3 regions of the Streptomyces sp. KL2 genome follow, and region 1 is predicted to be linked to each of the others. Evidence: riboswitches for the same ligand, from Rfam matches in the RefSeq annotation. Region 1 holds a riboswitch; each other region holds the start of a gene.
What was found. Region 1 has a riboswitch for cyclic di-AMP ahead of QPK52_RS06155 (M23 family metallopeptidase). Riboswitches for the same ligand answer to the same signal wherever they lie in the genome.
Positions count from the first base shown of each region.

Region 2: linked by a shared signal. The riboswitch ahead of QPK52_RS16595 (transglycosylase family protein) and the one ahead of QPK52_RS06155 (M23 family metallopeptidase) in region 1 are both predicted to bind cyclic di-AMP.
Region 3: linked by a shared signal. The riboswitch ahead of QPK52_RS14175 (M23 family metallopeptidase) and the one ahead of QPK52_RS06155 (M23 family metallopeptidase) in region 1 are both predicted to bind cyclic di-AMP.

Region 1 covers NZ_CP127170.1:1,357,365-1,364,369, forward strand. Annotated here, with positions in the region: gene QPK52_RS06140 (GNAT family N-acetyltransferase) at 1-1,205, opposite strand, end outside; gene QPK52_RS06145 (HPr family phosphocarrier protein) at 1,367-1,648, shown strand; gene QPK52_RS06150 (GntR family transcriptional regulator) at 1,852-2,556, opposite strand; gene QPK52_RS06155 (M23 family metallopeptidase) at 2,739-3,644, opposite strand; cyclic di-AMP (ydaO/yuaA leader) riboswitch at 3,658-3,830, opposite strand; gene QPK52_RS06160 (M16 family metallopeptidase) at 4,038-5,414, opposite strand; gene QPK52_RS06165 (M16 family metallopeptidase) at 5,438-6,832, opposite strand.
Region 2 covers NZ_CP127170.1:3,654,715-3,661,719, reverse strand. Annotated here, with positions in the region: gene QPK52_RS16610 (DUF501 domain-containing protein) at 1-112, opposite strand, end outside; gene QPK52_RS16605 (FtsB family cell division protein) at 195-713, opposite strand; gene eno (phosphopyruvate hydratase) at 893-2,182, opposite strand; gene QPK52_RS16595 (transglycosylase family protein) at 2,445-3,170, opposite strand; cyclic di-AMP (ydaO/yuaA leader) riboswitch at 3,177-3,347, opposite strand; gene QPK52_RS16590 (transglycosylase family protein) at 3,583-4,623, opposite strand; gene QPK52_RS16585 (cytochrome P450 family protein) at 4,753-5,979, opposite strand; gene QPK52_RS16580 (MFS transporter) at 6,079-7,005, opposite strand, start outside.
Region 3 covers NZ_CP127170.1:3,118,857-3,125,861, forward strand. Annotated here, with positions in the region: gene QPK52_RS14160 (RNA polymerase sigma factor) at 1-149, opposite strand, end outside; gene QPK52_RS14165 (APC family permease) at 367-1,734, shown strand; gene QPK52_RS14170 (PP2C family protein-serine/threonine phosphatase) at 1,832-3,004, shown strand; cyclic di-AMP (ydaO/yuaA leader) riboswitch at 3,231-3,409, shown strand; gene QPK52_RS14175 (M23 family metallopeptidase) at 3,421-4,476, shown strand; gene QPK52_RS14180 (antibiotic biosynthesis monooxygenase) at 4,634-5,395, opposite strand; gene QPK52_RS14185 (helix-turn-helix transcriptional regulator) at 5,476-6,447, opposite strand; gene QPK52_RS14190 (epoxide hydrolase family protein) at 6,511-7,005, shown strand, end outside.

The sequences.
Region 1 (7,005 bases):
AGCACGTCGTTGCCGGAGACGTCGGCGCGGTTGCCGGCCGAGACGAAGGTGGAGACGCCGCCGGCCCCACGGCCGCGGCGGTGCAGTCCGGCGAGCACGGCGATGCCGATGGCCCCGGACTGCGTGAACAGCCCGATGCGGCCGCGTTCGGGCGTCTCGGGCGACAGGGTGGCGTTGAGCCGGACGTCCGGGGCGGTGTTGATCAGGCCGAAGGCGTTGGGCCCGATGATGCGCATCCCGTACGAGCGGGCCTGCCGCACCAGTTCGCGCTGCGCGTCGCGGCCGAAGTCGGCGGAGAGGACGACCAGTCCCTGCACGCCCCGCTCCCCGCACTCGGCGACCACCCCCGGCACCTCCCGGGCGGGGACGGCGACGACGGCGAGGTCGACGGGCTCGGGGATGTCGCGCACCGAGCGGTGGGCGGGCACCGAGTCGATCTCGGCGCGGCCCTCCTCCAGCGCGCGGTTGACGGCGTGGACGCGGCCGGTGAAACCGGCCGTGCGCAGACTCTCCAGGACGGTGCGCCCGGCCCCTCCCGGGTTGCGGCTGGCGCCGATGACGGCGACCACGCCGGGGGACAGCAGCCGCTGCACGGAGCGGGCCTCGGCGCGCTGCTCACGGGCCCGCATGACCGCCAGGGACTGCTCGGTCGGTTCGATGCCGAAGGTGAGGTGGACCGCGCCGTCCTCGAAGCTGCGCTTCTGGGAGTAGCCGGCGTCCGTGAAGACCTTGACCATCTTCGTGTTGGCGGGCAGCACCTCGGCGACGAAGCGGCGCACCCCGCGCTCGCGGGCGCAGGCGGCGATGTGCTCCAGCAGGGCGGAGCCGACCCCGCGGCCCTGGTGGTCGTCGCGGACGAGGAAGGCGACCTCGGCCTCGTCGGCGGGCAGGGAGGCGGGACGGCCGGAGGAGTCGATGCGGTCGTAGCGGACGGTGGCGATGAACTCGCCGCCGACGATGGCGGCCAGGCCGACCCGGTCGACGTAGTCGTGGTGGGTGAAGCGGCGTACGTCGCGGTCGGAGAGCCGGGGGTAGGGGGCGAAGAAGCGGTAGTACTTCGACTGGTCGGAGACCTGCTCGTAGAACCTGACCAGGCGCTCGGCGTCGTCGGGCGTGATGGGGCGGACCCGGGCCGTGCCGCCGTCGCGCAGCACCACGTCGGCTTCCCAGTGGGCGGGGTAGGCAGGCTCGCTCGGCGTCCGCATGGGGGCCAGCCTAGTCACCGGGCCCCAGATCGCGGAGGTGTCGGCTCCCCTTCCCGGGCGCCCGCCTGTGCGAAGCTGGGCTGGGCCCCGGACATGCGCCCCGGTCCCGACCGGACCCGGCCCGGTCCGCTCCGATCCGTTTCGACCCGAAGGGCAACACCATGGCAGAGCGCCGTGTCACCGTCGGCTGGCCCGAGGGCCTGCACGCCCGCCCCGCCGCGATCTTCGTCCGCGCCGTGACCTCCTCGGGCGTCCCCGTCACCGTGGCCAGGCCGGACGGCGAACCGGTCAACGCCGCCTCGATGCTCTCGGTACTGGGACTGGGGGTGGAGGGCGGCCAGGAGATCGTGCTGGCCTCCGCGGCCGAGGACGCCGACACCGCCCTGGACCGGCTGGCGAAGCTGGTCTCCGAGGGGCTGGACGAGCTGCCCGGAGCCGTCTGAGCCACCCGGTCCGGCACCCGGCCGCGCCGGACCGGGCCCGTACACGGCACTGGATACGGACCCGGCGTGGAAACGCGGCGGAAAGCACCGGAGGAAGACACCGGCTAAGGCTGCGGGGCGAACGCCCCGCAGCCTTTCTCCGCACCCGAAGCATTTCGGGAACGCATTCCCCGCGTACTCCCGTCCTGCATACACAATTCCTGTTACGAATTGTCACACGGCGTGTTTACGGCGTGTTTCGCTCTTCTCACCGGGCCTTTCCGGCGGCCGTCGCGCGCGGCCACCGGCCGCTGCTCGCGGCGCACCGCGACGGAGCGTTCCACGTGCTCGCTCGCCAGGGCGCGCGCCCGCTCCGCGTCACCGCGCGCGACGGCGTCCACGACGGCTCCGTGCTCCCGCCACACGGCGACCGCGCGCAGCGGCGGTTCCGCGGCGTACACCCAGTTGATCTTGCGGCGCAGCTGTGTGAGCAGCGAGGCCAGGCTGGGGCTGCCCGACGCCCGGGCCAGCGTCTCGTGGTACCAGTCCTCCAGGGCCCCCAGATCGGACAGCCGCCCGCTCTCCGCGCGCTGCAGGCCCAGGCGGACCAGCCCGCGCAGCACCCTCAGCTGCGCCTCGGTGCGGCGCCGGGCGGCCCGCGCGGTACCCAGCGGCTCCAGCAGGGCGCGGATGTCGAGCAGGTCGGCGGCCTCCTGCTCGGTGGGCTGGGCGACGCAGGCGCCCGCGTGGCGGCGGGAGACGACGAAGCCCTCCGACTCCAGGGTCCGCAGGGCCTCGCGCACCGGGACGCGCGAGACGCCGTAGCGTCTGGCGAGGAGTTCCTCGGTGAGCCGGGCCCCGGGCGGGAACACACCGGAGACGATGTCGTCACGGACCGCGCTGCACACCATGTGCGCGGAAATGCGCATGGGCCGACCTCCGCCGCCGTCTCCATGTTTCCCGAAGTGCCGCAGGGACGAACTGTATTCCACTGCCACACGTTTTCCGATGCCCGTCGGAAAACAGACGTGAAAACATCCGCCGCGCGACCTCGCGGGCCGCGCGGCGGATGCCGGTGCGTGACTGCCGGGTGCCCTGCGGGCCGGGTCCGTCAGACGTCGACGCCCTTGCCGGCCAGATAGGTGATCGGGTTGAAGTCCGAGCCGTAGTAGGCGCCGTTGCGGGCCTCGAAGTGCAGGTGCGGGCCGGTGCTGTTGCCGGTGGAGCCGACCGCGCCGATCTGCTGGCCGCCGTCGACCTTCTGGCCCGCCGAGACCTTCGTGGCGGACAGGTGGGCGTACTGGGTGTACTTGCCGTCGTCGTGGCGGATGACGATCTGGTTGCCGTACGCGCCGCCCCAGCCGACCGTCACCACGGTGCCCGGGCCGACGGACCGCACCGGGGTGCCGGTGTTGGCGGGGAAGTCGATGCCGCTGTGCTTGCCGGAGGACCAGGAGGCGCCGGCCTGCTTGTAGGTGGTGGTGGTGTCCACGCCCGCGACCGGGTCGGCGTAGCCGGTGGCCGAGCGGCGCTCGGCGGAGCGGCCGGCGCGCTCGTTCGCGCGCTTCTTCTGGGCGGCCTCGCGCTCCTCGGCGGCCTTGGCAGCCTTCGCAGCCTTCTCGGCGGCCTTGGCAGCCTTCGCAGCCTTCTCGGCGGCCTTCGCGGCCCTCTCCTTCGCGGCCTTCTCCTCGGCCGCCTTCTCCGCGGCGGCGTCGGCGACGCGCTGCTGGGCCCGGGCCTGGGCCCTGACGTCGTCGGCGATCGTGTCGCCGACGGCCATGGCCTGGACGAAGCCCAGGGCGTAGGTTCGCGAGCCCTCGCCCGGAGCGGCGATCGCGGGGGTGGCGGCGGCGCCGACCACGCCGGTGACGGCAACGGCGGCGGCTCCGACCAGACCGGCGCGGGTGCGCACGGAGCGGCTGGAGAGGTGGTGCTTCTCTGTGAGGCTCTCGGTGAGCCCGGTGAGCTTCTCGGTCAGCTTCTCGGCGAGCTGCGCGGTGGCACGGGTGAACGCCATGGGTGGCGTACTCCTTTCCTTCCTTCTCGCCTACCGGGTTAGCTGTCGGGTTCGGAGCAGGAAGGTCTCCTACGGGCGCACGGCCCGATTCACCCCAGGTGCCTCGGAAGAGGACCGCTCCCGCGCAGAAGGGCGGGAGGGTGGGTCCCCGGCTCCCCCGCTCGGGGGACTCGGCGATCACTGCCGTCGGCCGCGGTCGCGGTCACTTCTGACGGCCAGCGGGGTCGACGCTAAACGGACAAATTTGAGCGAGCAAGCAAATAGCGCCTTTTGTAGGCCACACCACACAGGCCACCCACCGGAACAGCCCAAAACCGGACATACGGAAGGCCCTTGGTGTGGCAATCCCACCAAGGGCCTTCCGTCGCACAGCCGCCGCGGCGCGGCCGGGGATCACTGGTCCGTGACGACCGTCACCTCTCCGATGCCCAGGTCGCGCACCGTGTCGGCGATCTGTGACGCGTCTCCCACCAGCACCGTCACCAGGCGGTCGGCGGGGAAGGCGGCCACGGCCGCCGCCGTCGCCTCCACGGTGCCGGTCTCGGCCAGGCGGGCGTACAGCTTCGCCTGGTAGTCGTCGGGGAGGTGCTGCTCCACCTGGTCGGCGAGGGTGCCGGCCACAGCCGCCGCCGTCTCGTAACGCAGCGGGGCGACCCCCACCAGATTCTGCACGGCCGTGTCGCGCTCGGCGTCGGTGAGGCCCTCCTCCGCCAGGGTGCGCAGCACGCGCCACAGGTCCTCCAGTGCGGGACCCGTCACATCGGTGGCCACCGAGCCGTTGATCGCCAGCATCGAGGCGCCGGTGCCCTCGGGCGAGGAGCGCAGCACCTGGGCGAAGGCCCGTACGCCGTAGGTGTAGCCCTTCTCCTCGCGCAGCACCCGGTCCAGGCGGGAGGTGAGCGTGCCGCCCAGGCAGTACGTGCCGAGCACCTGGGCGGGCCAGACCCGGTCGTGCCGGTCGGGGCCGATCCGGCCGATGAGGAGCTGGGTCTGCACCGCTCCGGGCCGGTCCACGACGACCACCCGGCCGGTGTCGTCCGCGGTGATCGGCGGGACCGGGCGGGGCCCGGCAGCCGCGCCCTTCCAGTCCCCGAGGGTCTCGGCCAGCGCCTTGTCCAGGTCCACCCCGGTGAAGTCGCCGACCACCACGGCCGTGGCCGTCGAGGGCCGCACATGCTCCGCGTAGAAGGCGCGCACCGCCGCGGCGTCGATGTCCCTGATGGTCTCCTCGGCTCCCTGGCGGGGACGCGAGAGCCGGGAGTCGGCCGGGAACAGCTCCTTCGACAGTGCGATGGCCGCCCGGCGGGCGGGATTGGCCAGCTCGTGCGGGATCTCGTCCAGGCGGTTGCGCACCAGCCTCTCGACCTCGCCCTCGGGGAAGGCGGGGGCGCGCAGTGCGTCGGCGAGCAGACCCAGCGCCCTGGTCAGCCGGGAGGCGGGGACCTCCAGGGAGACCCGCACACCGGGGTGGTCGGCGTGCGCGTCCAGGGTGGCGCCGCACCGCTCCAGCTCGGCGGCGAACTCCTCGGCGCTGTGCCGGTCGGTGCCCTCGCTCAGCGCCCGGGCCATGATCCCGGCCACACCCTCCAGGTCCCGGGGCTCGGCCTCCAGCGGCGCGACGAGGTTGACCTCGACGGCCACGACCTTCTGGCCGGGGCGGTGGCAGCGCAGCACGGTCAGCCCGTTGGGCAGTTCGCCGCGCTCGGGGGCGGGGAACGCCCACGGCCGGGGCTCGCCGCCGCGGGGCTGGGGGTGGAACTCCATCGACATTCCGTTCTGGGCCGTGGCGTCGCTCACTGAGCGGCCTCCTGGTCGTGGGTGTCGGCGGCGGAGCCGGTCTCGGAGACGGTGGCGCCCTCGGAGACGTCGGCCCCGGTGTCGGGGGCGGTCACCTGGGTGGGCTCGTAGATCAGCACCGCGCGGTTGTCGGGGCGCAGCCGGGCCGCGGCCACCTCGCGCACCTCGTCGGCGGTGACCTGGAGCACGCGCTCCACAGCGGTCAGGGCGAGCTGGGGGTCGCCGAACAGCACCGCGTAGCGGCACAGTTCGTCGGCGCGGCCGCCGACCGTGGCCAGCCGGTCCAGCCACTCGCGCTCCAGCAGCGCCTGGGCGCGCTCCATCTCCGCCGGGGTCGGTCCCTCCTCGGCGAAGCGGGCCAGCTCCTCGTCGACCGCCCGCTCGATGTCGGCGATCTCGGCGTCGCCGGAGGCCTTCACGTCCAGCCACCCCATCGAGGGCGCGCCCGCCAGCCGCAGCATGCCGAAACCGGCGGTGACGGCGGTGCGGTCACGGCGGACCAGGCGGGTCTGCAGGCGGGAGGAGTCGCCGCCGCCGAGCACCGTCAGCGCCAGGTCGGCGGCGTCCGCCTCACGGGTTCCGTCGTGCGGCAGCCGGTAGGCGGCCATCATCGCCCGGGAGGGCACCTCCTCGTGGAGGATCTGCTTGACCTCCTCGCCGATGACCTCCGGCAGGGAGCCGTCGCGCGGCGGCCGCTTGCCCTCGTGGGAGGGGATGGAGCCGAAGTACTTCTCGACCCAGGCGAGCGTCCGCTGCGGGTCGATGTCGCCGACGACCGCCAGTACGGCGTTGTTCGGCGCGTAGTAGGTGCGGAAGAAGTCCCGCGCGTCCTCCAGGGAGGCGGCGTCCAGGTCGGCCATGGAGCCGATGGGGGTGTGGTGGTACGGGTGGCCCTCGGGGTAGACCATCGCCGTCAGCCTCTCGAACGCCGTGCCGTAGGGCACGTTGTCGTACCGCTGGCGGCGCTCGTTCTTCACCACGTCGCGCTGGTTCTCCATGGACTCCTCGTCCAGGGCGGCCAGCAGCGACCCCATGCGGTCGGCCTCCAGCCACAGCGCCAGCTCCAGCTGGTGGGCGGGCATCGTCTCGAAGTAGTTGGTGCGCTCGAAGCTGGTGGTGCCGTTGAGCGAGCCGCCCGCTCCCTGCACCAGCTCGAAGTGGCCGTTCCCCTTCACCTGTGCCGATCCCTGGAACATCAGGTGCTCGAAGAGGTGTGCCAGACCCGTGCGCCCGGCGACCTCGTGGCGCGATCCGACGTCGTACCAGAGGCAGACCGCGGCGACCGGCGTCTGGTGGTCCTCGGAGAGCACCACGCGCAGGCCGTTGGCCAGCCGGTGCTCGGTCGCCGTCAGGCCGCCGGCGGTGGGCGGAGGGGAGGCCGTGTGAGCCATGGGCAGGGAGTCCCTTCGATCGCGATCGCGGACCGCGTTCTCACAACGCGTGTGTGGTCACTGTATGCAAGCGACCGGACAAAGCGCGAAGTTCCCGTACGGTTCGGGGCGGGGGCCGGACTGTCGGTGCCGAGGTCCACAATGGTGCCCGTCCGCCCCCTGCCCCGGTACGG
Region 2 (7,005 bases), 2.3 Mb from region 1:
GGTGCGCGATGGCGCGCAGACCGCGCGGCGGACGGCCGAGCTGCTGCTGGAATGCCTCGACGTCGGCTTCGGTCGGCGCGGTGGGCTCGGTACGGGGCGGGGGCGTTTCCATGTGGCCAGGATGCCTCAGGGGTGTCGGGGCCGGGCGCGGGGGCCCGGCGGGGCGGTCGGGGTCCGGGCCGCTTCCGGACCGCTCAGGGGCGCTGCCCGGCGGCGCCGGAGGCGTCCGCCGCGTCCACTCCGTCCCACAGGTGCCGGTACCAGGCCTGTTCGGTGGGGCCGGGCTCGGCGGTGCGGCGGGAGCGGGAGGCGCCCTCGCCGGTACGGTCGGCCGTGCCGCGCGGGAGGATGTAGCCGGTCTCGCCGGGGCGCACGTAGAGCAGGTGCTCGCGGATCATCCGCTCCACGTAGGCCGGGTCCTTCCAGCGGGCCTTCAGATCGCGCTTCTCCTCGACCCGGCCGCGCAGTTCCTCGACCAGGCGCCGCTGCTCCTCGATCTCCGCACGCTGCGAGACGTACTGCCGCATGGGGTAGGCCAGGGCGACCACGAGCGAGCACAGGACCAGGACGAGCAGTGCGGCGCGGCCGGTCAGCCGGCTGCGGCGGGGGGCGCGCATCCGGCGGTTCTGGGCGCGGTAGACGCGCTCGGCCGCCTGTGTGCCCAGTGCCCTGAGCCTGGTCGCGGTGGAGAACCTGTCCCGTTCCGCGGCCACCTCGCCTCCCCTGCTGCCCTGTCGTCGCCGTGCCGCCGCGGTGGGCCGCCGCATGCCGCCGCGTCCCCGCCACCGTACGGGACGGCGGCGGGGACGCGGTGACGGCGGGGCCGCTTCCCGCGGCCGTGCTCACCGGTCCGCGGACCGGCCGTGCTCACCGGTCCGCGGAGCGGCTGTGCTCATCGGTCCGCGGAGCGGAAGCGCGGGAACGCCGAGCGTCCGGCGTACACCGCGGCGTCGTCGAGGATCTCCTCGATGCGCAGCAGCTGGTTGTACTTGGCGACGCGCTCGGAGCGGGCCGGGGCGCCGGTCTTGATCTGGCCGCAGTTGGTGGCGACGGCCAGGTCGGCGATGGTGACGTCCTCCGTCTCGCCGGAGCGGTGGGACATCATGCACTTGAAGCCGTTGCGCTGGGCCAGCTCGACGGCGTCCAGCGTCTCGGTCAGGGAGCCGATCTGGTTGACCTTGACCAGCAGGGCGTTGGCGGCGCCCTCCTCGATGCCGCGGGCCAGGCGCTCGGGGTTGGTGACGAACAGGTCGTCACCGACGAGCTGGACCTTGTCGCCCAGGCGCTCGGTGATGGTCTTCCAGCCGTCCCAGTCGTCCTCGAACAGCGGGTCCTCGATGGAGACCAGCGGGTACGCCTCGACCAGCTCGGCGTAGTAGTCGGTCATCTGGGCGGCGGTGCGCTCCTGGCCCTCGAAGACGTAACGGCCGTCCTTGTGGAACTCGGAGGCGGCGACGTCCAGGGCGAGGGCGATGTCCTGGCCGGGGGTGTAGCCGGCCTGCTTGATCGCCTCCAGGATGAGGTCGAGCGCCTCGCGGTTGGAGCCGAGGTTGGGGGCGAAGCCGCCCTCGTCGCCCAGCCCGGTGGAGAGGTTGCGCTCCTTCAGCACCTTCTTGAGGGTGTGGTAGACCTCGGTGCCCCAGCGCAGGGCCTCGGAGAAGGACTCGGCGCCGATCGGCGCGATCATGAACTCCTGGATGTCCACGTTGGAGTCGGCGTGCGATCCGCCGTTGAGGATGTTCATCATCGGCACCGGCAGCAGGTGCGCGTTCGGGCCGCCGAGGTAGCGGAACAGCGGCAGGTCGGACGCCTCGGAGGCGGCGTGGGCGACGGCCAGCGAGACGCCGAGGATGGCGTTGGCGCCGAGGGAGGACTTGTCCGGGGTGGCGTCCAGGTCGAACATCGCCTGGTCGATCAGGCGCTGCTCGGTGGCGTCGTATCCGACCAGCTCCGGGCCGATCTGCTCGATGACGGCGAGGACGGCCTTCTCGACGCCCTTGCCGCCGTAGCGGCTCTTGTCTCCGTCACGCAGCTCAAGGGCCTCGAAGGCGCCCGTGGAGGCGCCGGACGGAACGGCTGCACGGCCGGTGCTGCCGTCGTCGAGGCCGACCTCGACCTCGACCGTGGGGTTGCCTCGCGAGTCGAGGATCTCGCGGGCCACTACGACGTCGATGGACGGCACGAGGGTCTCCTTCGTGTGTGTCGGGCGTGTGTGTCGGGTCTCAGTGCCCTGAGCCTATCCGGCCCGCGCACGCCACCTCGCCGACAGCCCGTGCCATACGGCGGAACGGAGGATGAAATCGCAGATCAGAGAGGGTGAGAGCGCTTTGTTTCCAAATTGAATAAACCCGGTGCGGCGCGCCCTCCGCCAAGGGAGGTGACACACCGCACCGGGATGGCGCCGCCGGGTGACGGGGCGGCGCCGGGGCGGGCACAGCAGGGGATCAGACCCGGAGCTGCTGGCCGGGGAAGATCAGGTTGGGGTCGTCGCCGATGACGTCGGCGTTGTCCTGGTGGATCTGCTGCCAGGTGGTGCCGTGGGCGGCGGCGATGGCGCGCAGCGTGTCGCCGGACTTGACCGTGTAGCCGGACTCGGCGCCGTCCCGGTGGCCGTCCGCCCGCTCGGAGGCGCCCTGCGACAGCGAACGGGACTGCTCCTGCGACTGCTCCTGGGACTGCTTCTGCGACTGGTTCTGCGACTGCGGGCGGGAGCGGTTCTGCGACTCGGAGTACGTCCGCCCGGTGCCGGGGCCGACGGAACGGCCGCCGCCCGGGTCCACCTCGGCCGCGGGCCCGTCGGCGGTGAGGCCGCCCTTCTCGGCGCAGGCCCAGGCGCGCGGCCCCTGCATGGCCAGCAGCCGCTCGGCCACGGCGATCTGCTGCTCCCTGGTGGCCAGGTCGGCGCGCGGCGCGTACCGGGTGCCGCCGGCGGCCTCCCAGCTGGACTGGGAGAACTGCAGCCCGCCGTAGTAGCCGTTGCCGGTGTTGATGGACCAGTCGCCGCCGGACTCGCACTGGGCCACCCGCTCCCAGGTGTCGACGGAGGCGGCCGAGGCGCCCGGCGCGCCCGCCACCGGAACGGCGATGGCGGCGCCCGCGGCGCCCGTCAGCGCGGCCGCGCGGACGGCTCTGGCGGTGCGGCTGTCGTGCCCCTTGCCGGTGAACAGCATGGACGTCCCTTATCTCACCGACGCCTGCGAGGTGAGCTGTCGGGTTCGGGCAGTGAGCAAGCCCGGCCGTCCGGGGCGCGGAGCCCCGGGCGACTTCACCCCAAGCCGCTTCGGACCCTGCGGTCCTGGGCGGCGCCTACCTGGTTCCCCCGCTCCTGCCATCGGCGCTGACGCGACGACTGCCCACCGGCCGCCGGCAGGATTCGGCGCTGCGGTCGGTGGCACTCGCGGTGCGAGCGACACGACGGTAAGCACACCGGTACATCCGTCTCAAAGCATGTCAGAAACCGGCGATTCACCCTTTCTGACGCCCGCACGGATGGAACCCGCAGGTCAGATGAGGAGCATTAGGCCGGACAGGAACGACACGCCGCAGTCGCCCGGGAGGGTCATCCCGCAGGGCCGTCCGCACTCATCCGAGAGAGAGCTCCTGCCCCGGCAGGATCAGGTCCGGATCCTCGCCCACGACGTCCTTGTTGCTCTCGTACAGCCCGCTCCAGCCGCCCGGCACGCCGTGCTCCTGGGCGATCGTCACGAGCGAGTCCCCGGGGCGCACGAGATAGCCCTCGTCCCTCCCGCGGGAGCCCAGGCCGCTCACGGTGCCCGCCAGCGCGGGGCGCTCGGCGCGGGCGGAGCGGTCGGCGGCCTCCTCGGAGCGTCCGTCGCCGGCGGTCTCCCGGCCCTCCGGCGCCCGGCTCTCCGCCCCGCGCTCCAGATCCAGTTCGCGCGGGTCGCGCTCGCCGCGGTGCTTTCCGGTGCCCTCCCCCGCCCCGGCGCGGGCGCCGTCCTCCGCACCGTCGCCCTCGGCGCCGTCCTCCGCGCCGCCGCCCTTCGCGCCCTCGTCCTGGGCACCGTCCTCCGCACCGCCGTCCTTCGGGGCCTTCCGCTCGCCCTCGGCGCCGTCCTCCGCGCCGCCGGACCCGCCCCCGCCGGCGGCCGGGGAGTCCTCCTCCGCCGCGTCGCCGCCCGGCAGGACGCCGTCCAGGAGGCCCCCGCCGTTCCCACCGCTCCCGCCGTCCCGCGCGTCCTCCTCCGGCAGGAGGTTGCCCGGGTCGATGGCCGGGGCCTCGCCGGTGGTGTCGTGGCGCAGCCCGGCGTTGACGCCGCATGAGGGCCAGGCCTCCGGCCCCTGGTCGGCGAGGATCTTCTCGGCCACCGCGATCTGCTGGCTGCGGCTGGCGAGGTCGGGGCGCTTGGCGTACGACGTACCGCCGTACTGCTCCCAGATCTCCTGGGTGAGCTGGAGGCCGCCGTAGTAGCCGTTGCCGGTGTCGGCGCTCCACAGGCCGCCGCTCTCGCACTGCGCGACCCGGTCCCAGGTGTCGAGGTCTGCCGCCTGCGCGCCCGCCGCCCCCAGCAGGGGGATGGCGAACCCCGCGCCGGTCACTCCTGCCGTGACGAAGATGGCGGGAGCCTGGCGGGGGCGGCGGTGTCTACCGTTCCCGGAAAGCATGTGCGGAGCCTCTCGTGCGTGGACAGACGGCAAGGTTGAGCGGTTGACGGCTGAACGTAGCGTCACCGGGCCGATCATCACAAGTCAGTGTCTCGCAGATCACGCACGGATCACGTACGTGACTGTGCGTCACCCGCGCACCGGCTCGAACTCCACCGGCAGTTCGCGCAGCCCTCGCATGATGAGGCCGCCCCGCCAGCGCAAATCGGCAGGTTCCGCCGCGAGCCGCAGGTCGGGGAGGCGTCCCAGCAGGGCCGTGAGGGCGACCCGCCCCTCCAGCCGCGCCAGCGGCGCCCCCAGGCAGTAGTGGATGCCGTGGCCGTATCCGAGGTGAGGATTGTCACCGCGCGTGAGGTCCAGGGTGTCCGGGTCGGCGAACCTCGACGGGTCGCGGTCGGCGGCGGCCAGCACCACCAGCACCGGATCGCCGGTGGCGATCCGCTGTCCGCCGATCTCCACCGGCTCGGTGGCGAACCGCCAGGTCGCCAGCTCCACCGGCCCGTCGTAGCGCAGCAGTTCCTCCACCGCCGTCTGCAGCAGCCCGGTGTCGCCCGCCGCCGACGCCTCCTGGAACAGCCGCCGCTGCCCTGGATGGCGCAGCAGCGCGTAGGTGCCGTTGCCGATGAGGTTGACGGTGGTCTCGAAACCGGCGAACAGCAGGATGAACGCCATCGCCGCGGCCTCGTTCTCCGTCAGGTGCTCACCGTGGTCGCTCGCCCGGATCAGGCCGGAGATCAGGTCGTCGCCCAGGTCGCCGCGCTTGCGGTGGATCAGGTCCGCCAGGTACGCGCGCATCCGCTTCACCGCCCGGCCCACCCCGCCGCGCGGGCCGCCGCCGTGACGCAGCATCATGCCCGCCCAGTCGCGGAAGTCGTCCTGGTCCTCGGCCGGGACGCCGAGCATGTCGCAGATGGCGTAGATCGGCAGCGGGAACGCGAACTCGTGGATGAGGTCGGCGCCGCCGCGCTCCGCGAAGCCGTCGATGAGCCGGTCGGCCAGCTCCCGTACGCGCGGTTCGAAGGCCGCCACCCGGCGCGGGGTGAACGCCTTGGACACCAGCCGCCGCAGCCGGGTGTGGTCGGGCGGGTCGATGTTGAGCAGGTGCGTCATCAGGTTGGCGCTGCGCTCGCCCGGGATCCCCACCTTCCCCTTGCCGTGCGCGGCCTCGCTGTGGTGGACGGGGTTCTTGCTCAGCCGCGGGTCGGCCAGCGTCTCGCGCGCGTCCGCGTACCGCGTCACCAGCCACGCCTCCACCCCGCTGGGCAGCACGGTGCGGTGCACGGGCGCGTGCTCGCGCAGCCAGGCGTACGCGGGGTAGGGGTCGGTGGCGAACTCGTGCGAGAACAGGGCGGGCATGGGCGGGGTGCGGTCGGCGCCGGCGTTCTCGTGGTCCACGCCTCCGACGCTAACGCGGCCCCCGTACGTCCGGCGGAGGGGGCCCGGTCGCCCGCCGCCTCACCGGACGCGGCGGCCCTCCCCCGGCAGCGTCAGCGCGACCAGCAGCAGACAGCACCCCAGGACCACCGCGCCGGTGCGGAAGGCCAGGGCGTAACCGGGGGCGAGGGCGTCCGGGGCGTCGCCGGTGATCCGGGAGGCCGCGACGGTGGAGAGCACCGCCAGCCCCAGGGAGCCGCCCATGGTGCGGGAGGTGTTCACCATCGCCGAGACCACGCCCGCGTCCCGGTGCGGGGCGCCGGAGGTGGCCAGGGAGGCCAGCGGGGTGGCCAGCAGCCCGGTGCCGAGCATCGTGGTGATCCCCGGCCCCATCACCGTGGCCGCGTAGCCGCCGTCGGCGGCCATGACCGAGCTGAACCACAGGAAGCCGCACGCCGCCAGGGCCACGCCCGTCAGCGCGGTGTTACGGGCCCCGATCCGGTGCATCAGCCGGGGCGCGAGCTTGGATCCGGCGACGACGCCGAGCGAGTGCGGCAGGAACCCCAGGCCCGCCTGGAGGGGCGTGTAGAGCAGCACGTTCTGCATGTACAGCGACATGAAGTACCAGGAGGAGACCAGCGCCGCGCCGCACACGAACATCGCGGCGTTGGCGGCCGACACCGACGGCAGCCGGAACAGGCGCAGCGGCATCAGCGGCGCCCCGGACCTGGACTCGACCGCGACGAACACCCCCAGCAGCGCCAGGCCGCCCAGCAGGGGCACGAGCGTGACCGGCTCCGCCCAGCCTGCCGCCTCCGTCTGCACGATGCCGTAGGCCACCGCGCCGAGACCACCGGTGACCAGCACCGCGCCGGGCACGTCGAGGCGGCGGGCGCCTCCGGCCGGGTGGTCCGCCGACAGCCGGAGCGCCACCGCGAGCAGAACGAGCACGCCGATGGGCACGTTGACCAGCAGCACCCAGCGCCAGGACAGCGCCTCGGTGAGCAC
Region 3 (7,005 bases), 1.8 Mb from region 1:
AGCGCCTCGTGGACCGCGTCCTCGGCGTCCTCCACGCTCGGGGAGCGCCGCCGGGCCACCCTCAGCAACTGCTCGCGGTGGCTCCACAGGAGCTGCCACCGCTCCTCCGGATCGCCGCCGGGACGCGCCGGCCGGCTGTCTCGCGCCATACGCTTCCTCCGCACCATCGGGACCGAACCGCCGGGAACACGGAACGTGCCTGCTGAGGAGGCCGACCGTCCTCCCAGCCGACATTACCGTCCGGTACTCGCGGTGGGGAGGGGGCTGCGTCCGCCGGATCGGACGCGGCGTTCGGCGCAGCCGGCCGGAAGGCCCGGACTCTCGGCGGCTCCCGCGGACTTCCACGGATAAGGATGGAGACCGACCATGAGCGGATCACCGGTCCAGGGACCCTCCCGGGAACCTGCCCGGGAACCGGCGGAGGCCGGAGCCGGAGCGGGGACGGGAGCGGGGGCGGAGCCGGGCGGGAGGCTGCTGCGGCGGCTGGGCACCGGCGACGCGGTGGTGATCGGCCTGGGGTCGATGATCGGCGCGGGCGTCTTCGCGGCCTTCGCCCCGGCGGCCCGGGCGGCCGGGGCCGGTCTGCTGCTCGGCCTGGCGCTGGCGGCGGTGGTCGCGTACTGCAACGCGGCCTCCTCGGCCCGGCTGGCCGCCCGCTACCCGGCCTCCGGCGGCACCTACGTCTACGGCCGCGAGCGGCTGGGCCCGTTCTGGGGCCATCTGGCCGGCTGGGGCTTCGTGGTCGGCAAGACCGCCTCGTGCGCGGCGATGGCCCTGACGGTGGGCCTGTACGTGTGGCCGGAACAGGCGCACGCGGTCGCGGTCGCGGCGGTGGTGGCACTGGTGGCGGTGAACTACGCGGGCGTTCAGAAGACCGCCTGGCTGACCCGCGCGATCGTGACGACCGTCCTGGCGGTGCTGGCCGCCGTCGTGGTCGCCTGCCTGACCTCCGGCGAGGCGGACGCCGCACGGCTGGCCTTCTGGTCCTCGCCGTCCGGGGCGGACACGTCCGGCGGCGTCTCGCCCGGCGGTGTGCTCCAGGCGGCGGGCCTGCTGTTCTTCGCCTTCGCCGGGTACGCGCGCATCGCCACCCTCGGCGAGGAGGTGCGCGATCCGGCCCGCACCATCCCCCGGGCGATCCCCCTGGCGCTGGGCATCACCCTGGTCGTCTACGCCGCCGTCGCGGTCGCGCTGCTCGGTGTGCTGGGCGGCGACGCGCTGGGCCGGGCGACCGCGCCGCTGGCCGACGCGGTGCGCGCGGCGGGCGTACCGGAGCTGGTCCCGGTCGTCACCGCCGGGGCGGCGGTGGCGGCGCTGGGCTCGCTGCTGGCCCTGATCCTCGGCGTTTCGCGCACCACCCTGGCGATGGCCCGCGACCGGCACCTGCCGTCCGCGCTGGCCGCCGTGCATCCGCGCTCCGGCGTGCCGCACCGCGCCGAGCTCGCCGTCGGCGCGGTGGTGGCGGTGGTGGCCGCCACGGCGGATCTGCGCGGCGCGATCGGCTTCTCCTCCTTCGGCGTCCTGGCCTACTACGCGGTCGCCAACGCCTCCGCCTGGACCCTCGGCCCCGGCGAGGGGCGCCCGCCGCGGATCGTGCCGGCGGTGGGGCTGACCGGGTGCGTGGTGCTGGCCTTCGCCCTGCCGCTCGCCTCGGTGCTCCTGGGCGCGGCGGTGCTGGCGGCCGGTGCCGCCTCGTACGGGGTGCGCCGCGCGGTCGCCGCCCGCCGGGCGTAGGTGCCCGGGCCCTGGTGCTCGGTGCCCCGGCGTCCGGCGTCGTCCGGCCGGACCTGATCGACTCGCCGGGACGCCGGGCATCGGGAAGATTGGAGGGGTGCACGGCGACGGGCGGCAGGACACGGGCGGGGGCAGGACCCGTGCCCGTGTCATCCCCGTCGTCGGCCGCCCGCCCTGGTTGCTGCCCCTGCTGCTGGTCCTGATGGGGCTGGCGGTCAATCTGCTGACCCCTCCCGAGGTGTTCCTGAGCGCGCCGTTCATCGCGGCGTGCCTGGTCGCCGCGGCCCTGTGGACGTTCGGCGGCACGGCGGCCATGGTGGCCGCCTCGACGGCCGTGGTCCTCGCCCTGCTGGTGCGGGCCGGACTGCCCCCGGCGGAGAGCACGGCGCGGCTGGTCACCAACACCACCGTCGGAGTGCTGGCCCTCGTCCTCAGCCGCGTGCTGCACCACAGCGACATCAGCGTGGCATCGGCCCACCGGGTCGCCGAGGCCGTCCAGCTCGCGGTGCTGCCCGTGCCGCCCGGCCGGGTCGGCGACCTCGGGATCGCCGTCCGCTACGAGGCCGCGCAGGCGCACGCCCGCATCGGCGGCGACCTGTACGGCGTGGAGCGGACGCCGTACGGGCTGCGGCTGCTGGTGGGCGACGTGCGCGGCAAGGGGACGGGCGCCGTCGGCACGGCCACCGTCGTGCTCGGCGCCTTCCGGGAGGCGGCCGAGACCGAGGAGGACCTGGCGGCGGTCGCCGACCGCATCGAGCACGCCCTGATCCGGGAGGCCGGGCAGCGCGAGACGGGGGCGGGCCGGTCGGAGGAGTTCGTCACGGCCGTGCTCGCCGAGATCCCGGCCGGGGAAGCGGGGAGCCTGCGGATCGTCAACCGGGGCCATCCGCCGCCGGTGCTGCTGACCGGGGAGGGGGAGGTGCGGCTGCTGGAGCCGGACACGGAGGCGTACGCGCTGCCGCTGGGGCTGGGGGACCTGGCGGGGGCTTCCGGGAGCGGGCGGACCGGACCGGTGCCCTTCCCGCCCGGCTCCCTGCTGCTGCTCCACACCGACGGCCTGACGGAGGCGCGGAACGCGGCGGACGCCTTCTACGACCCGGTGGAGGGGCTGCGCGGCCGGCACTTCCCCGGGCCGGCCCCCCTGCTCGACCACCTCCTCGCGGACGTCGACGCGCACACCCGCGGGCACCGGTCCGACGACATGGCGCTGCTGGCGGTCATGCGCGACCCCGGGCCCCCGGAGCCTCCGGCCGGCGGTGACCGTCCGTAGCCGCCATGCGCCCCTCCGCATAACATCTGAGGCAACGTCAGATGGTGTGGCGTGCGTCTCATGCGCCGATCCGGCGGTCGACTCGCCCGAATTGGCCCGTCAATGCCCCGATAGTCCTCCGTCAAGAAAGCCCCATATCCAAAGAGGGGACTTGGAATCCGGAGCGCACCTCTATTAACGTTCGATAACGCAGCGCGGTCGTCACTGTCGCCGAAGAGGGCGGCACCGTGCGCCGTCGCCGAATCCCGTACGCGCGGCCCCGCCAACAGCGAGGACGCGCGCAGGGAACCGGGGAACCACCAATTGGGGTGAATCGGGGCCATGCGGCATGCCCGTATGGATCCGTAGGAGACCTTCCTGCTCCGAACCCGTCAGCTAACCCGGTAGGCGAGAAGGAAGGAAAGGAGAGCGCCCCAGTGGCGTCCAGCAGCCCGGCCCCCGAGGTCTCGTACGACCCGCACACCGCCGCTTTCACCCCTTTCGGCCCGGAAAGCGACGGCGACCGGCCGGTGTGGAACCCGACCGAGGAATCCGTCCGTCCGGTCCGCGGCCGGCACCGCGTCGCCAAGCAGCGCAACGGCATGGCCCGCAGCGGAGCGGTCCTCGGCGTCGGCGTGATCGCCGCCGTCGGCGCGGGCGGCATAGCCACCGCCAAGGACAAGTCCCCGGTCGCCATCTCCCTGCCGGACGTGGACCTCGGCGCCGTGGCCGAGGGCCTCCCCGTCGTCGGCGGCATGGTCTCCGGCGGCGACGACAACGGCCCCGCCCCGCAGGGGGAGGCCACCAGCCCCTTCGGCGGCACCGTCACCCAGGCCGGCCTGGACACCTCCGACGCCACCACGACCGTCGTGACGGCGGACGCCGGCGAGGCGCTGCGGGCGCGCATCCTCCAGCAGGCCGACCAGCAGCAGACCGGCGCCGCCCAGGCCGCGCTCGAGAAGGCCGCCGCCCAGGCGGCGGACGAGGCGGCCGACGAGGCCGCGGAACAGGCCGCCGCGGAGGAGGCCGAGCGCAAGCGCAAGGCCGCCGAGGAGGCGGCGCGCAAGGCCGAGGCCGAGCGCCTGGCCAAGCTCGCGGCCAGCTACACCCTCCCCCTCGCCTCGTACCAGCTCACCTCCACCTACGGCCAGTCCGGCTCGATGTGGGCCAACAACCACACCGGCCTGGACTTCGCGGCCCCCACCGGCACCCCGGTCAAGGCGGTGCACAGCGGCGAGATCGTCGAGGCGGGCTGGGCGGGCTCCTACGGCTACCGCATCATCCTCAAGCTCGACGACGGCACGGAGATCTGGTACTGCCACCTGTCCTCCATGACCGTCACCACCGGCAAGGTGACCACCGGCGACGTCATCGGCCGCGTCGGCTCCACCGGCAACTCCACCGGAGCGCACCTCCACCTGGAGGTCCGTCCCGGCGGCGGCGACCCGATCGACCCGCTGACCTGGCTGCGGAGCAAGGGCCAGTCCATCTGACGGCGGTCCGGCCGACGGCCCGCGGGCCCCGCCCGCGCTCTCGCACGCCGGCTCCCACACCCCGGCGGCCCTGGTGGCTCATCCCCCCCCGACACCAGGGCTGCCGGCCTTCCCCGCCCGCACGCGCCCACCGCGCCTGCGGCGCCCGCCACGCCTGTCACGCCTGCCGTGCCGCCGCAGCCCGCTCCGCCGGCTCCCCGGGGCGCTCGGTGGAGAACAGCAGCCGGTAGCGCGCCACGTCGTTGCTCACCATCCCGGGGAAGTTCCGCACCCGGTCCCACAGCGGGGACGGCGAGCCGATGCCCCTGCCCGGCGCCTCCAGCGCGTCGATGTGCGCCTGCTCGCTCTCCCACTCCGCATAGTTGACCACGCGCGTGCCGTCCGTGCTCAGATGGAAGTGGGCCGAGATGCCGCCGGGCGGCAGGCCCCCGCCGGCGCCGTCGTCCTCGATCGCCGCGGCCACGGTGTCCACCCATGCCCGCTGCCGCGCCTCGTCCGGCCCCTCGAACCCGACCTCCACGACCACCACGCACCCCGGCTCGGGCCGCTTTCCGTCCCGCCCCCGTCCGTCCCGCTCCTGCGGCAGGCTGCGGTAGCGCCGGGTGCGCGTCAGCCGCAGCCGCTCGATCCCCGGCACCGCGTCGTCGATCTCGTCGTTGCGCTCCTGCCGGTGGGTGCGCACGAACTCCTCGTACGCCTCCTCGCCCGTCCACTGGGAGTAGTGCAGCAGCGTCCGGCCGTCGGCCCCCGCGTAGACGCTGTACGACAGCATGCCCGGCGTCGGCCACTCCCGCTTCCCCCAGGTGGCTGCGATGGCGTCCGCGGCGGCCCGCTGCCGCTCGGGCGTGCCGACGTCCCAGACGCTGATGAGGACGGTTCGGGCCTCGGGGCGGGTGGGGTCGGGATATACGGGTGTCATGGACATGGGTGCCTCCTCGTCGGTCACAGGGCGTGCCCTCGTGTCACGTAACCACCCTCACAGTTGAAGTCGCCTTCAAGTCAAGGCGTATGGGGATCGTCCGCGGCGGCCCGGTAGCGGTCGGCGAGGGTGCGCAGCAGGTCGCGCAGCTCGGGCGGGTCGAGCACGGTGAACGGCAGGTCCAGGGTGCCCAGGAACGCGGCGAGGTTGTGGAGGGAGTCGCCCCCGGTCTCCAGCACGCACCCGCCCCCGCCGTCGTCGGTCAGCAGCCCGGCCGTCGGCACGATCCGCTCGCCCGCCTCCGCCGGGGACGCGTGCAGCCGTACGCGGGCCTGGTGCCGCCACGCCGCCGAGCCCGTCCCGCGCAGCACATGCTCGACGGCGCCGCCGCCCGGCGGCTCCCGGGGCGTGAAGCGGGGACCGTTCGGGGTGCGGAGGCGGACGCGGTCGGCGCGGAAACTGCGCCAGTCGCCGCGGCCGTCGTCCCAGGCCAGCAGATACCAGCGGCGCCCGGTGTGGACCAGGCGGTGCGGCTCGACGGTGCGCACGCTCTGCGTTCCGTCGTGGGCGAGGTAGTCGAAGCGCAGCCGCTCCCGGTCGCGTACGGCGGCGGCGATCGCGGTCAGCACCCCGGGGTCCACGGTCGGCCCGTGCCGGCCGCCCACCGAGACCGTGGCGGCGCGCAGCGCGTCGAGCCGGTGGCGCAGCCGGGAGGGCAGGAGCTGCCGCAGCTTGGTGAGGGCGCGCAGCGAGGCCTCCTCGATGCCGGTCACCGAGCCGGCCGCGGCGGCGTGCAGACCGACGGCCACGGCGACGGCCTCCTCGTCGTCCAGCAGCAGCGGCGGCAGCGCCGCACCGGCGCCGAGCCGGTAGCCGCCGGCCGTACCGGTGGTGGAGTGGATCCGGTAGCCGAGGGCGCGCAGCCGGCCGATGTCGTTGCGGACGGTCCGGGGCGTCACCGAGAGCCGTTCGGCCAGCTCGGCGCCGGACCAGTCGGGACGGGACTGGAGCAGCGAGAGCAGGCGGAGCAGCCGTGCGGAGGTCTCCAGCATTCCCTCATTCTGCCGTCCACTTGAGGAAAGAAGTGTTCCTCAAGCCTTCCTAACGTCGTCCCCATGAAGCAGCAGACCACCGAGAACCCCGCAAGCGCCGGGAGCACCGCACCCGCCGGGGCGACCGTGCCCGGCGCCCCCGCCGCCGTCCACCCGTTCCGCATCGAGGTCCCCGACGCCGAGCTGGCGGACCTGAGGGAGCGACTGGCCCGTACGCGCTGGCCCGCCGAGTCGCCCGAGCCCGGCTGGGGCAGGGGAGTGCCCCTGGCGTACCTGAGGGAACTGGCCGAGTACTGGCGCACCGCCTACGACTGGCGCGCACAGGAGGCCCGGCTGAACGCCGTCCCGCAGTTCACCACCACCGTCGACGGGCAGACCCTCCACTTCCTCCACCGGCGCTCGCCCGAACCGGGCGCCCTGCCGCTGCTGCTGTGCCACGGCTGGCCCGGATCGCCGGTGGACTTCCTCCTGGTCGCCGACGCCCTGGCCGACCCCCGTGCCCACGGCGGCGACCCGGCGGACGCCTTCCACGTGATCGCCCCGTCCACCCCCGGCTTC